One region of the Acidovorax sp. SRI_002 genome, then DNA from elsewhere that is predicted to be linked to it. Evidence: predicted binding sites of a transcription regulator. Region 1 holds the regulator's gene; the other holds the start of a gene.

What was found. The regulator LexA, encoded in region 1, represses DNA repair genes until DNA is damaged. The targets are predictions, from matches to a motif close to ACTGTATNNNNATACAGT.
Region 2: a site for LexA is predicted at 1,977-1,994, ahead of recA (recombinase RecA). Genes of this name have one in related genera too.

Annotation. Positions count from the first base shown of each region.
Region 1 is NZ_JBYCZW010000001.1:546,958-552,989, reverse strand. Features, by position in the region: gene AC2YJX_RS02455 (branched-chain amino acid ABC transporter substrate-binding protein) at 1-798, shown strand, start outside; gene AC2YJX_RS02450 (D-2-hydroxyacid dehydrogenase family protein) at 1,086-2,093, opposite strand; gene AC2YJX_RS02445 (hypothetical protein) at 2,275-2,763, opposite strand; gene lexA (transcriptional repressor LexA) at 2,937-3,611, opposite strand; gene AC2YJX_RS02435 (asparaginase) at 3,701-4,651, shown strand; gene AC2YJX_RS02430 (hypothetical protein) at 4,669-5,091, shown strand; gene AC2YJX_RS02425 (DUF6152 family protein) at 5,116-5,586, shown strand; gene adk (adenylate kinase) at 5,709-6,032, opposite strand, start outside.
Region 2 is NZ_JBYCZW010000003.1:658,491-664,522, reverse strand. Features, by position in the region: gene AC2YJX_RS11160 (LysR substrate-binding domain-containing protein) at 1-550, shown strand, start outside; gene AC2YJX_RS11155 (helix-turn-helix domain-containing protein) at 621-911, shown strand; gene AC2YJX_RS11150 (Clp protease N-terminal domain-containing protein) at 866-1,393, shown strand; gene AC2YJX_RS11145 (MarR family winged helix-turn-helix transcriptional regulator) at 1,400-1,912, opposite strand; gene recA (recombinase RecA) at 2,054-3,130, shown strand; gene recX (recombination regulator RecX) at 3,213-3,695, shown strand; gene AC2YJX_RS11130 (chemotaxis protein CheW) at 3,729-6,032, opposite strand, start outside.

The sequences.
Region 1 (6,032 bases):
CCTGCTTCCAAGGTCTACAACGACTGCGGCATCCCGATGGTGACGGGCGCTGCGACCAACCCCAACCTGACCAAGCCTGGCTACAAGACCACCTTCCGTATCATCGCCAATGACAACGCCCTGGGCGCTGGCCTGGCGTTCTACGCTGTGGATACGCTCAAGCTGAAGACCGTTGCCATCATCGACGACCGTACCGCTTACGGCCAAGGTGTGGCAGACGTGTTCAAGAAGACTGCCACTGCCAAGGGCATGAAAGTGGTGGACGAGCAGTTCACGACCGACAAGGCTACCGACTTCATGGCCATCCTGACGGCCATCAAGTCCAAGAACCCTGATGCCGTGTTCTACGGCGGTATGGACCCTCAAGCCGGCCCCATGCTGCGCCAGATGGAACAACTGGGCATGGGCAACGTCAAGTACTTCGGTGGTGACGGCGTCTGCACGTCTGAAATCGCCAAGCTCGCAGCGGGTGCCAAGACCCTGGGCAACGTGATCTGTGCTGAAGGCGGTTCTTCGCTGGCCAAGATGCCCGGTGGCACGGCCTGGAAGGCCAAGTACGATGCCAAGTACCCCAACCAGTTCCAAGTCTACAGCCCCTACACCTACGACGCCACGTTCCTGCTGGTGGACGCTATGAAGCGCGCCAACTCCGTGGACCCCAAGGTGTATGTGAACGAACTGGCCAAGTCCAACTTCAAGGGTGTGACCTCCACCATCGCTTTTGAACCCAATGGCGAAATGAAGAACCCCGCCATCACTCTGTACGTCTACAAGGACGGCAAGAAGACCCCTCTGTAATCGGAGTGGTCTGGCTCTTCAAGGTCTTTTTGGCTTTGGAGAGCGCCAAACAAAAGGGCTTCCTTTGGGAAGCCCTTTTTTTGTTGTTCAAATGCAGCTAGGTGGGGTGGGCAGGTTGTTCTGCTTGGCTGCTCAATGCCCAGGAGCTGGAGTTTGTTGAAGACTCGGGCGATGACCAAAACCGGCGCTAGGCGCAGCAGAAGGTGCAATCGTACTGAGGTCAGGAGCTTCCAGTCTTGTTGCTTCCCGCAATAGCGAGGATGGATGTGCCCGATTTTTGCGCCAAATTAACGCCGCACCTGCAGTGCGCCTGGATTCACGATGTTGGTGGGAGTGCCTTTGATGAAATTCACCACATTGTCGAACGCTGCACCAAAATAAAGCTCATAGCTGTCTTGCTCTACATAGCCAATGTGGGGCGTGCAAATGCAGTTCTCCAGCCGCAGCAGGGCATGGCCCTGAAGGATGGGTTCGCTCTCGAATACATCGACAGCGGCCATACCGGGGCGGCCCCGGTTCAGGGCGGCAATCAGGGCATCGGTCTCAATCAGCTCGGCACGCGAAGTGTTGACCAGCAGGGAGGTGGGCTTCATGCAAGACAGATCTTCGAGTGAGACGATGCCGCGCGTTTCGTCGTTGAGCCGAAGGTGGAGCGAGATCACATCGCATTGCGAGAAAAACTCCTCGCGCGTGGTGGCAGCCTGGTATCCATCCGTCAAGGCCTGGGCGCGTGATGCCTCACGCCCCCAAATGCGGACGTTCATTCCAAAAGCACGCCCGTAGCCCGCCACCAATTGGCCAATGCGGCCATAACCCCAGATACCCAGCGTTTTGCCCCGCAGCACGCTGCCAAGGCCAAAATTGGGAGGCATGGACGCCGTCTTCAGCCCTGATTGTTGCCAGGCGCCATGCTTGAGGTTGGAGATGTACTGCGGCAGTCGGCGCATTGCGGCCATGACAAGTGCCCACGTCAGCTCTGCGGGGGCCACGGGTGAGCCTATGCCTTCTGCCACTGCAATCCCACGTTCCGTACAGGCAGCTACATCAATGTGATTGCCGATCTTGCCGGTTTGCGCGATGAGCTTGAGACGGGGAAGTTTCTCCACCAGTTGACGGGTGATCTGGGTGCGCTCCCGCACAAGCACGATGATGTCAGCGTCTTTGAGGCGGACGGACAGCTGGCCCAGCCCCTTGACGGTATTGGTGTAGACCTTGGCGGTGTACGCGTCGAGCCGGGATGCGCAGTGGAGCTTGCGGACTGCGTCCTGGTAGTCGTCGAGAATCACAATGTTCATCCCGACATTGTGCCTTGGCCACGCCGGTCGTTTCATACCGGACCGCCCCCTGGCACAGGAAAGGATGGGGCTTTTGGTGACGGAGTGTTGGCGACCTCGACAAGCGCAGTCCACAGCGATCAGGCAGCACCCTCCATATGCAAAGCAGTCAATGGATCGCTGGGTGGTGCATGCCTTGGGCTCAACAGGCTTGCAGCGCCGCCTCGGATGCAGCCAGGCGGTCTAGCTCGGCGCACACATCGGCCATGCGGCCAGCGATCACCAGTCGGCCTGAGCCGCCCGATGTGGGGACCCTGCGCAGGACCTTGGCAGCCCTGCCGCCTGAGCCGTCTGCCAATCTGGATGATCCACAGGCAACGCGGGTAGCGGCTGGCGACGGTATGAACGCCCGGGCATCGGTATTGGTGGCCACAAACCGTGTGGTGGCACAGGTGGGTGGTGTCTGCGGGCTGACCGTAAAGGGCCAGTTGCCTCGCGGTGGACGTTGGCTGGGGATGTTGGATGGACGGCGGGGCTTGTCAGTGCCTGCTGATCCGCTCCTGCGGCCCGGGTCCGTGTCATCGGGATGGGGGCGGGGCGCAGGCAGGTCTGCTGCAGACGGCTCCTTGAAGGTGTGGAGCCAGTGGGTCAGGGTACGCAGAGTCCCGGAGAGCGCAGAAAAGGTGGTCAAGGCAATTCCCATGTGAAAACTCCGAAGGTCGGGGGTTGGACATAGGCAGGATTGCAAAATAAACCGGCACCGCAGGGCTGGCGTACCGGTTTTACCAGTGCGCCAAACGCCCGCCACCTGCAGTGCGGCAGCTAACGAACTAATTCATGAGTGAATGCGATGGAGCGGTGTGGCTACATCAGCATGGTGTTGCGGATGAGGCCGACGGCGAGCCCTTCAATCTCAAAGGGTTCGCCGGGCTGCACCACGATGACCGGGTAATCCGGGTTCTCGGGCAGCAGTTCGATGGCGGTCGCAGTACGGCGCAGGCGCTTGACCGTCACATCGTCTCCCAGGCGGGCCACGATGATCTGGCCGTTGCGGGCTTCGCGGGTGGACTGCACAGCCAGCAGATCGCCATCCATGATTCCGGCATCGCGCATCGACATACCGCGCACTTTGAGCAGGTAATCGGGCTTGTGATGGAACAGGCTGTTTTCCACACTGTAGGTTTGGTCAACGTGTTCCTGCGCGAGAATGGGCGACCCTGCCGCCACACGTCCCACCAGGGGTAGCAACAGTTGTGAGAGTCCGGGAATCGGTAGGCTGAACTGGTTGCCGCGCGCTGCATTGATGGAGCGCACGGTGTCACCGCGCAACCGGATGCCACGGGATGTGCCACTGACCAGCTCGATCACGCCTTTGCGCGCCAGCGCCTGGAGATGTTCTTCTGCCGCGTTGGCCGACTTGAACCCCAGTTCGGCAGCGATCTCTGCACGGGTGGGGGGCGCCCCGGTGCGTGCAATGGCCGTCTGGATGAGATCCAGAATCTGTTGCTGGCGGGCAGTGAGTTTCGGGTTGTCGAGCATGGTGGTTTCCGGTGGAGGCGGCTACAGTGATGGATAACTGTTTTTTAATCCAGTAACTGTATTTTTCACCAGTTTTTCGGAGTACGCAAGTGAGTGGGCAAAAAATTGTGGTTTTGGGTACCGGAGGGACCATTGCAGGCACGTCCGCGCAGGCTGGCGACAACATCGGCTACACCGCTGCGCAGGTAGGGGTCGGGCAGCTGCTTGCAGCTGTTCCCGGATTGCAGCAGGCCGCGCGGGGCGTGCTGGTGGCGGAGCAGGTGGCCCAGATCGACAGCAAGGACATGGATGGCCATGTGTGGCAGGCGATGGCGCTGCGCTGTGCGCACCACCTGGAAGATCCCGAGGTGCGTGGTGTAGTCATTACCCACGGAACCGACACGCTGGAAGAGACGGCCTGGTTTCTGCATGAAGTGCTGGACACCCGCGCGAAACCCGTGGTGCTGACCTGTGCCATGCGCCCGGCCACGGCGCTCACGCCCGATGGGCCTCAGAATCTTCTGGATGCTGTTGCTGTGGCGGTCACGCCCGGCGCACGGGGTGTGCTGGCGGTCGCCGCTGGCGAAATTCATGGGGCACGGCAGGTTCAGAAGGTGCACCCCTACCGGGTGAATGCGTTCAACTCGGGCGAGGCCGGGCCTTTGGGTTGGGTGGAGGAGGGGGCTGTCCGCCTTGTGCAGGATTGGCCCCTGGCGCCTGGTGTTCCAGCATTGAATGCTATTCAAAATGTAGTGAATGCCGCAGCCTGGCCCCGCGTGGAAGTGGTCATCAGCCACGCTGGCGCATCGGGAACCATGGTGGACGCACTGGTGCGAGATGGGGTCCAGGGGCTGGTGGTGGCCTGCACCGGCAATGGCACCATCCACCATGCTCTGGAGGCCGCATTGCTGCGTGCCCAGGAGGCGGGTGTGCGCGTGGTGCGGACCACACGTTGCTCCGAGGGGCAGGTGCTGCCCAAGCCGGGGGACGCATTACCGGACTCCAAAGGGCTATCCCCCTTGAAGGCCAGGATCTCGCTGATGCTCGAACTGCTGCACTGAGCAACAAGGCCGCTCCGATGTTTTTTGCAGCTCTTAAGTCCCATGCGTGGGCCTACCCCGCGCTGGAGGTGGTGCACATCGTAGGCATTGCCTTGCTGCTGGGCAACTTGGTCTTGCTGGAGTTGCGGGTGTTTGGCCGTGGGGCGGCGCTGCCCGTCAAGGATTTGGCGCGGCTCAGCCTGTCGCTGGCATTGTGTGGTTTTGGCTTGGCGGCGGCGTCGGGCCTCTTGATGTTTGCCACACAGCCTGCCGAACTGCTCGCCAGCCGCGCATTCACCTTGAAGATGCTGCTGTTAATGCTTGCAGGTTGCAACGCCGCGTGGTTCCATGGGCGGGGTTCCCTGGCTCGCCTGGATGCTCTGGCGCGGGTACAGATGCTGGGTTCCACCGTGATCTGGCTGGCTGTGGTGGTGTGTGGCCGCTGGATTGCTTACCTCTGATCGGACATGACAAGGAGAGAACCGATGAGCCTGCAACGCCGCCACGTGCTCCTGGCTGCCACGGCCATTCCCTGGGGCGCGCGTGCCCACCATGGGTGGAGCAGTTTTGACCCCGACCGTCCCATCTACCTGGAAGGCACCGTGCGCAAAGTGCGCTGGCAAAATCCACACGCCGAGCTGGAGCTGGAGACACCTGCGGAACTGAAGCTGCCTGCGGATCTGGCCCAGCGTGTGGTGCCTGCGCAGGTGTCCCCCGTGGATGGCAAGGCCTTGCTGGCCAAGACGGTTTTGCCTACCCGCAAAGACCGCCGCTGGGAGGTGGAGCTGGCGCCCCTGACCCGCATGCAGGCCTGGCAGGTGCAGGAGATCAAACCCGGCACTGCGGTATCGGTGGTGGGCTTTACCCTGCGCGAAGAGAAGGGCGACGCGGTGCTGCGGGCGGAATACCTGTTTGTGGATGGCAAAGCCTACGGCTTACGCTCCAGCCCAGCCTGAGCCATCGGTATGGCCCGGGGATAGCCATGCGAAAGACCTGAAACTGTTCCCTGCACCGCATAAAAAAAGCGACGCCCTGCTGCCATGGCGTCGCTGGTTGCAAGGGGCGATAGCCCCGAGCCTTAACTGGCCAGTGCCTGCAGTGCGCGTGCCGTGATCTCGTCCACGCTGCCCGTGCCGCTGATGGCGCGGTACTTGGGAGCCAGCTCGGGTTCGGCCTGGGCCCAATTGCTGTAATAGTCCACCAGGGGGCGCGTCTGGTCGCTGTAGACCTGCAGGCGCTTCTTGACGGTTTCTTCCTTGTCGTCTTCGCGCTGGATCAGCTCTTCGCCCGTCACGTCGTCCTTGCCTTCCACCTTGGGCGGGTTGAACTTGACATGGTAGGTGCGGCCGCTGGCGGGGTGCGAGCGGCGGCCGCTCATGCGTTCGATGATGGCGTCAAAAGG
Region 2 (6,032 bases), on a different contig from region 1:
CGAGCTGGACTGCTCCATCCTGTTCGGTGAAGGCCACTGGCCCGGCGCACACGCGCACTACATCACGGGCAACGAGGTGGCCTTGATCGCCCCGCGCACCCGCGTGGCCGACTGGACCATCGACACGCCAGGCGATGTGGCCCACCACACACTGATGCGCCACGTGACGGTGCCCGAGGCCTGGCTGCGCTGGAGCGAGACACACGGGGTGGAAGCCCTCATCGACCCGCTGGCCGGGCCGCAGTTCGACCAGTTCCAAACCATGATCCGCGCGGTGATGGCCGGCATGGGCCTGGCGCTGGTACCGCGCTGCTTGGTGCAGGATGAAATCACGGCGGGCCTGGTGCGCGAGCCCCTTGCCGGCCATCCGCTGCGCGGCGGCTTCCGCAGCGACATGGGCTACTGGTTTTGTTACCCCGAGGGCCGCACGCAGCTGCAGGCGCTGCAGTGCTTTCGACAGTGGTTGCTGGCGTGTGAATCGCCCGGGGGTGAGACAGTGCTTTCGCCACCCACACCGGGTGCAGGGCCGATCGCGCTCGTTCCGCGGTGACGCCTTGCTGTGAACAGGCCGTCGTCAACATGGGTTGACGATAGAGCTATTCGTCAACTATAGTTGACGAATGCAAGCGCCACCCGCACTCCCCTCACCCGACAACCCCGAGGCCGCGCTGGCTGCCGTAGTCGCCTTGCGGCTGATGGCCGACCGGCTGGAAGCTGCCGCCGTGGCTGCGGCGCTGGAGCAAGGGTGGTCGTGGGCACAGATTGCCCAGGCCCTGGGCGTGAGCAAGCAGGCAGCGCACAAGCGCCTGTCACCCCACATGCCCCAGGCCCCACAGCGCCCCGTTCTTGAGAAGGAGTTATCACCATGTTTCGCCAATTGCAGCACCGCTTCCAGAGCATGCGCACCCTGAGCCGCCTGTGCACCGGCGCCGAGGCACATGCCCGCGCAAGCGGCCAAGCCGCACCGGGGGCAGAGCATTTTTTGCTGGCCGCCATCGACCTTCCCGATGGGTCGGCCCGGCGTGCGCTGGAGAGCATGGGCGTCGCACCCGCCGCCGTGCGGGATGCGATCGAGCAGCAGTACCGCGATGCGCTACGCAGCGTGGGGCTGGATGCAACCCTGCCGGAGGCGCCAGCCCTCGCGCCACCGGCCCCGGGCCTCTACCGGGCACAGCCATCGGGCCAGGAGGTCATGCAGACGCTGGCGCGCTCCCGCAAGAGCCAGGGCGGCCCCCTTCTGGGCGCCCACGTGGTGGCAGCGGTGGCCACCATGCCGCACGGCGTGGCGGCACGCACGCTGCGTGCCATGGGCATTGACGCTGACCAGCTGGTGGCAGTGGCGCAGGCCCAGGTGTCAACGGCAACAGCAACCGCAACGGGTACAGCCGACTAGCCGGGTTCAGCGCATCAACATGCCCGCCCCATCGCCGCCCGCATAGGCCTCCAGCCCAATCGCCACCACAGTGGCCACGTCATGGCCCACTTCGGCCCGGAACTCGGCCTCCGCCTGCGCCACAGCATCGCGAAACGCCTGCAGCCAGGCCAACCCCGTGGACGTAAAACACACGCGGCGGGCGCGCGCGTCCAGCGGGTCGGCCTCGCGCGTGACCAGGCCCCAGGCCTCGCACTGGTCCACCAGGTTGGCCATGGCCTGCTTGGTCATGCCCGCCCGCTGGGCCAGGTCGGTCAGTCGGTCGCCCTGCAAGGCCAGGTGCCGGGTGATGTGCACATGCGCGGCCGTCACCTGGTCGCGCGCCGCCAGGTTGGACAGCGCCAGCGGCACCTCCACATTGCGCGCCATGAGCTGCAGCACGCGCGCGTCAAAACGCCGCATGGCGTGGCCGAACAGGCGACCCAGGTGGGTCTGGCGCCAGCCGTCTTCGGCAGGGGATGGAAGGGGCAAATCAGGCATCACCGAATTGTCAGGCAAACTGACTAAATTATCCTTGAAGACCTTGCAACAGCTCGCATAAACTACTGTTCAAGCATCCAGCCTGTGATTAACCGCAGAGCGATGCAAGCATCCAACCTGTTGTTTTTCAAGGAGTTTCTCATGGACGTCGCAGTCAAAGGCACCAACCCCGCATTGCCCGTGAACACCGAAAAGGCCAAGGCCCTGGCCGCTGCGCTCGCCCAGATCGAGAAGCAGTTTGGCAAGGGCACGATCATGCGCCTGGGTGAAGGTGAGGTGATCGAGGACATCCAGGTTGTCTCCACCGGCTCGCTGGGCCTCGATATCGCGCTGGGCGTGGGCGGTCTGCCCCGTGGCCGTGTGGTCGAGATCTATGGCCCGGAATCGTCGGGCAAGACCACGCTCACGCTGCAGGTGATTGCCGAGATGCAGAAGCTGGGCGGTACCTGCGCGTTTGTGGATGCCGAACACGCGCTGGATGTGCAGTACGCCCAGAAGCTGGGTGTGCAGCTGTCCGACCTGCTGATCAGCCAGCCCGACACCGGCGAGCAGGCGCTGGAAATTGTGGACAGCCTGGTGCGCTCCGGCGCCGTGGACCTGATCGTGGTGGACTCGGTCGCCGCGCTCACGCCCAAGGCCGAAATCGAAGGCGAGATGGGCGACGCGCTGCCCGGCCTGCAGGCCCGCCTGATGAGCCAGGCGCTGCGCAAGCTGACCGCCACGATCAAGAAGACCAATTGCATGGTCATCTTCATCAACCAGATCCGCATGAAGATCGGCGTGATGTTCGGCTCGCCCGAAACCACCACCGGCGGTAACGCGCTCAAGTTCTATGCCTCCGTGCGCCTGGATATCCGCCGCACCGGCACCATCAAGAAGGGCGACGAAGCCATCGGCAACGAAACCAAGGTCAAGGTGGTCAAGAACAAGGTGTCGCCCCCGTTCAAGACAGCAGAGTTCGACATCCTGTTCGGCGAGGGCATCAGCCGCGAGGGCGAAATCATCGACATGGGCGTGACCGCCAAGATCGTGGAAAAGAGCGGTGCCTGGTACGCTTACAACGGCGAAAAAATCGGCCAGGGCCGCGACAACGCGCGTGAGTTCCTGCGTGAGAACCCCGACCTCGCCCGCGAGATCGAGAACAAGGTGCGCGAAGGCCTGGGCATTGCGCTGCTGCCTGGCGCACTGCAGGCCCCTGCCGCCACTGCGGACGAGTGAACTCCGAAGTTTCAAGCAAAATTGGCTGCTAGCGCTTGATTGGCAAGCACCAGCAGCTATTAAATTTGAAGCAAATAGATTCATGGGGTTCACCACGCTCTCGCTCAAGGGCCGGGCCCTGCGCCTGCTAAGCCAGCGGGAGCATTCCCGCAGCGAGCTGGCCGCCAAGCTGGCGCCCCATGCAGAGAGCCCCGAGGAGCTGGCCGCCCTGCTGGACATGCTGGTGGAGCAGGACTGGCTGAGCGACCAGCGCGCGGCCCAATCCCTGGTGCACCGCCGTGGCCCCCGCCTGGGTGCAGCCCGCCTCGTTCGGGAACTGCGCAACCGGGGAGTGGCCGATGAGCTGGTGCGCGAGGCCACGGCCCCGCTGCTGACCACCGAGGTGCAGCGTGCCCGAGAGGTATGGCAGCGCAAGTTTGGCCAGGTGCCGCTGGACATGAAAGAACGCTCGCGCCAGGTCCGCTTCCTGATGGCACGCGGCTTCACGATGCATGCCATCCAGAAAGCCATTGGTGGCGATACGGACGGCGACACGAATGACGAGGACCCTGGCGGCGCCACCTGACCCAACCGGGCAGCGTCCACAGACCAGGCCCGGTCAGCGCTGTGTTGTCAACTCTGCAGAGGTACTGCTGGCTGAGGGTGCCGCAAGCACCTCGGGTGGCAAGGGTACCCACCGGGCATCCAGGCCATTGGGGTCCACCACATACACGATGGCCTGGCCCGAGCCTCGGTCGCTCAGGATGCCCGTGATCCATGGGGCATGTGCGGACACGCTGCCCGGCACAGGGTGCACGCTGTCCTGCGACACCACGCCCACCAGACGCTCCACCAACAGCACCACCGGGCGGCCCTGGCTCTTGACCACGACCGCCACGGCCCGCCGAGGGTCGGCCAATGCAGACAGGCCCGCAATGCGGCAGGCGTCATAGGCGGGCGCCATGCGGGTGCCGCCTTCGTGGGCAATCTCCAGCATGCCGGCCAGCTGCGCCGGGCCCGGCACCTGCACCAGGCGCGCGGCCGACATGGCCTGCTGCACGTGCATGCTGTCAATGGCCAGCAGCAGGGCGCCACAGGCCACCACACCATAGCGGCGCACATTGCCGCCCGCCCCCTGCACAGATGACTGCGGCAAGGCCAGGGCACCGCCGCTGACCACGGCGGGCTGCACGGGCATCAGCAATACGGAGTACACGGGTTCCCGGTATCCATCGTCGCGCTTGAATTCCCGGTATCCGGTGCTGACCGCCACACCCGCCAGATAGTCCCGCCCTTGCCAGTGCACGCGCTGCGCGGTGGCGGGCAGGACAGACGCAGTCGCCGCAGAGGAAGTTCTTGCGCCCTGCCCGGGCTGCCGCCCTGCGGCGGCGGGTGGCACTGCGGCCCGTGCGATATCTGCCACAAAAGGCAGCACAGGTTGGGCACCGCCCAGAGCGGCATCCGGGCCATCCTCGTCAGCGCTGGCCAGCACGCGTCCCTGCGCATCGGTGAAGAAGCCGCGCATGCCCTGGCCCTGCGGCAGTGCGTCGCGCAGCATGGCCTTCAGCTCGGTGGCGCAGTTGAAAGCCAGCGCGATGCCGCCCACCACCGGGCCGCCCGGCGCAGCGCGCAGCGCGGCGCAGTACACATAGGCGGGCAAGCCATCGGCCAGCGCCTGGGGCTGCATGGGCGACACGGCGTAGGCCTGCGAACCTTGCAAGGCCAGGGTGCGCCGGACCAGGTCGGCATCCAGCTGCAGGTCGGCGGGCAGCGTGTTGGCATCGCAGGACACGGCCACCACGAGCCCCTGGCGGTCAAACAGCGCCACGCGCCGGTACACCGTGTAGAGGCTGTTGAGGTGCGCGAGGATCTGTGCCGCGCGCTGTGCTGCAGCGGCTGATTGCCCGGGCGCGCCCCGCGCCTGGATGTCACCCAGCGCATGGGCCAGTTCTTCGGACAGCGCCCACCAGCGGCAGTCGTTGGCACGTTCGTAGAGGTTGCGGTCCATGATGCGGACCGCCAGGCCGGCATGGGCCTTCATCTCGGCGCGGCGCCCTGCCAGCAGCAGTCCGCGCAGTTCCTGGATGGCACCGTCGAAGACGGCAATGGTGTCCTTGCCCGTGCGCCCGATCTGGTCAAACACGGCATGGATCGACGAGCCTGCACTCACCGCCGATTCGGCCACCTTGCCATTCCAGATCACGCGGGTAAGCCCTTCTTCGATGGCGCGGGCGCGTTCCACAATGGCGCGCAGCATGGGATCGTCCACCTCCATGCGCGCTGCCTCAGCCGTCGCCTGCGCGCCACCGCCCCCTGCAGACTCCTGCATACCTTGCTCGCCCTTGAACGCCGCATCCAGCCGCACCAGCGCCACCGCCCGCCAGGGCAGGCCTTGGTAGCCCTGATAGCCCCGGGTGGTGCGCGCCTGCGCCAGGTAGTCGTGGCCCCGGTGGGTGCAGGGGCGGGCGTCAAGCGACTGCAGAGAGCCAGTGGCCAGGACCTCGCCCACCGAGAATTCAGCGGGCTTGCTGGACGCAATGACACGGTCACTGCCATCTACGAGCAGCAGCGCCACGCGGTCCTCGGGGTCGCGCAGGTCGGCAAAGATCGACTCCAGCTCGGAATGGAGTCCAAAGCGCAGCACCACGGCCCCGCAGGCGCGCCCCTGCGCCGATACAACGCGGTGCACATACAGTAGCAGATCGCCTTCGCCGGGATACCAGCCCGAGGCACCGTAGTGCTCGCCATAACCGGACCTGTCCATCGCACCCCGCCACCAGGAGGGCTCCTGCACAACCAAGGCCTCAGTCACCTGCCGGTCTTGCAGGCCCAGCAACGGATGGGCACAGGCATCCAGCAGCAGGATGTCGTCATAGACGGTGTATTTGGCGCGGTACTCTTGCAACCGCTGGCGCAGCAGCGT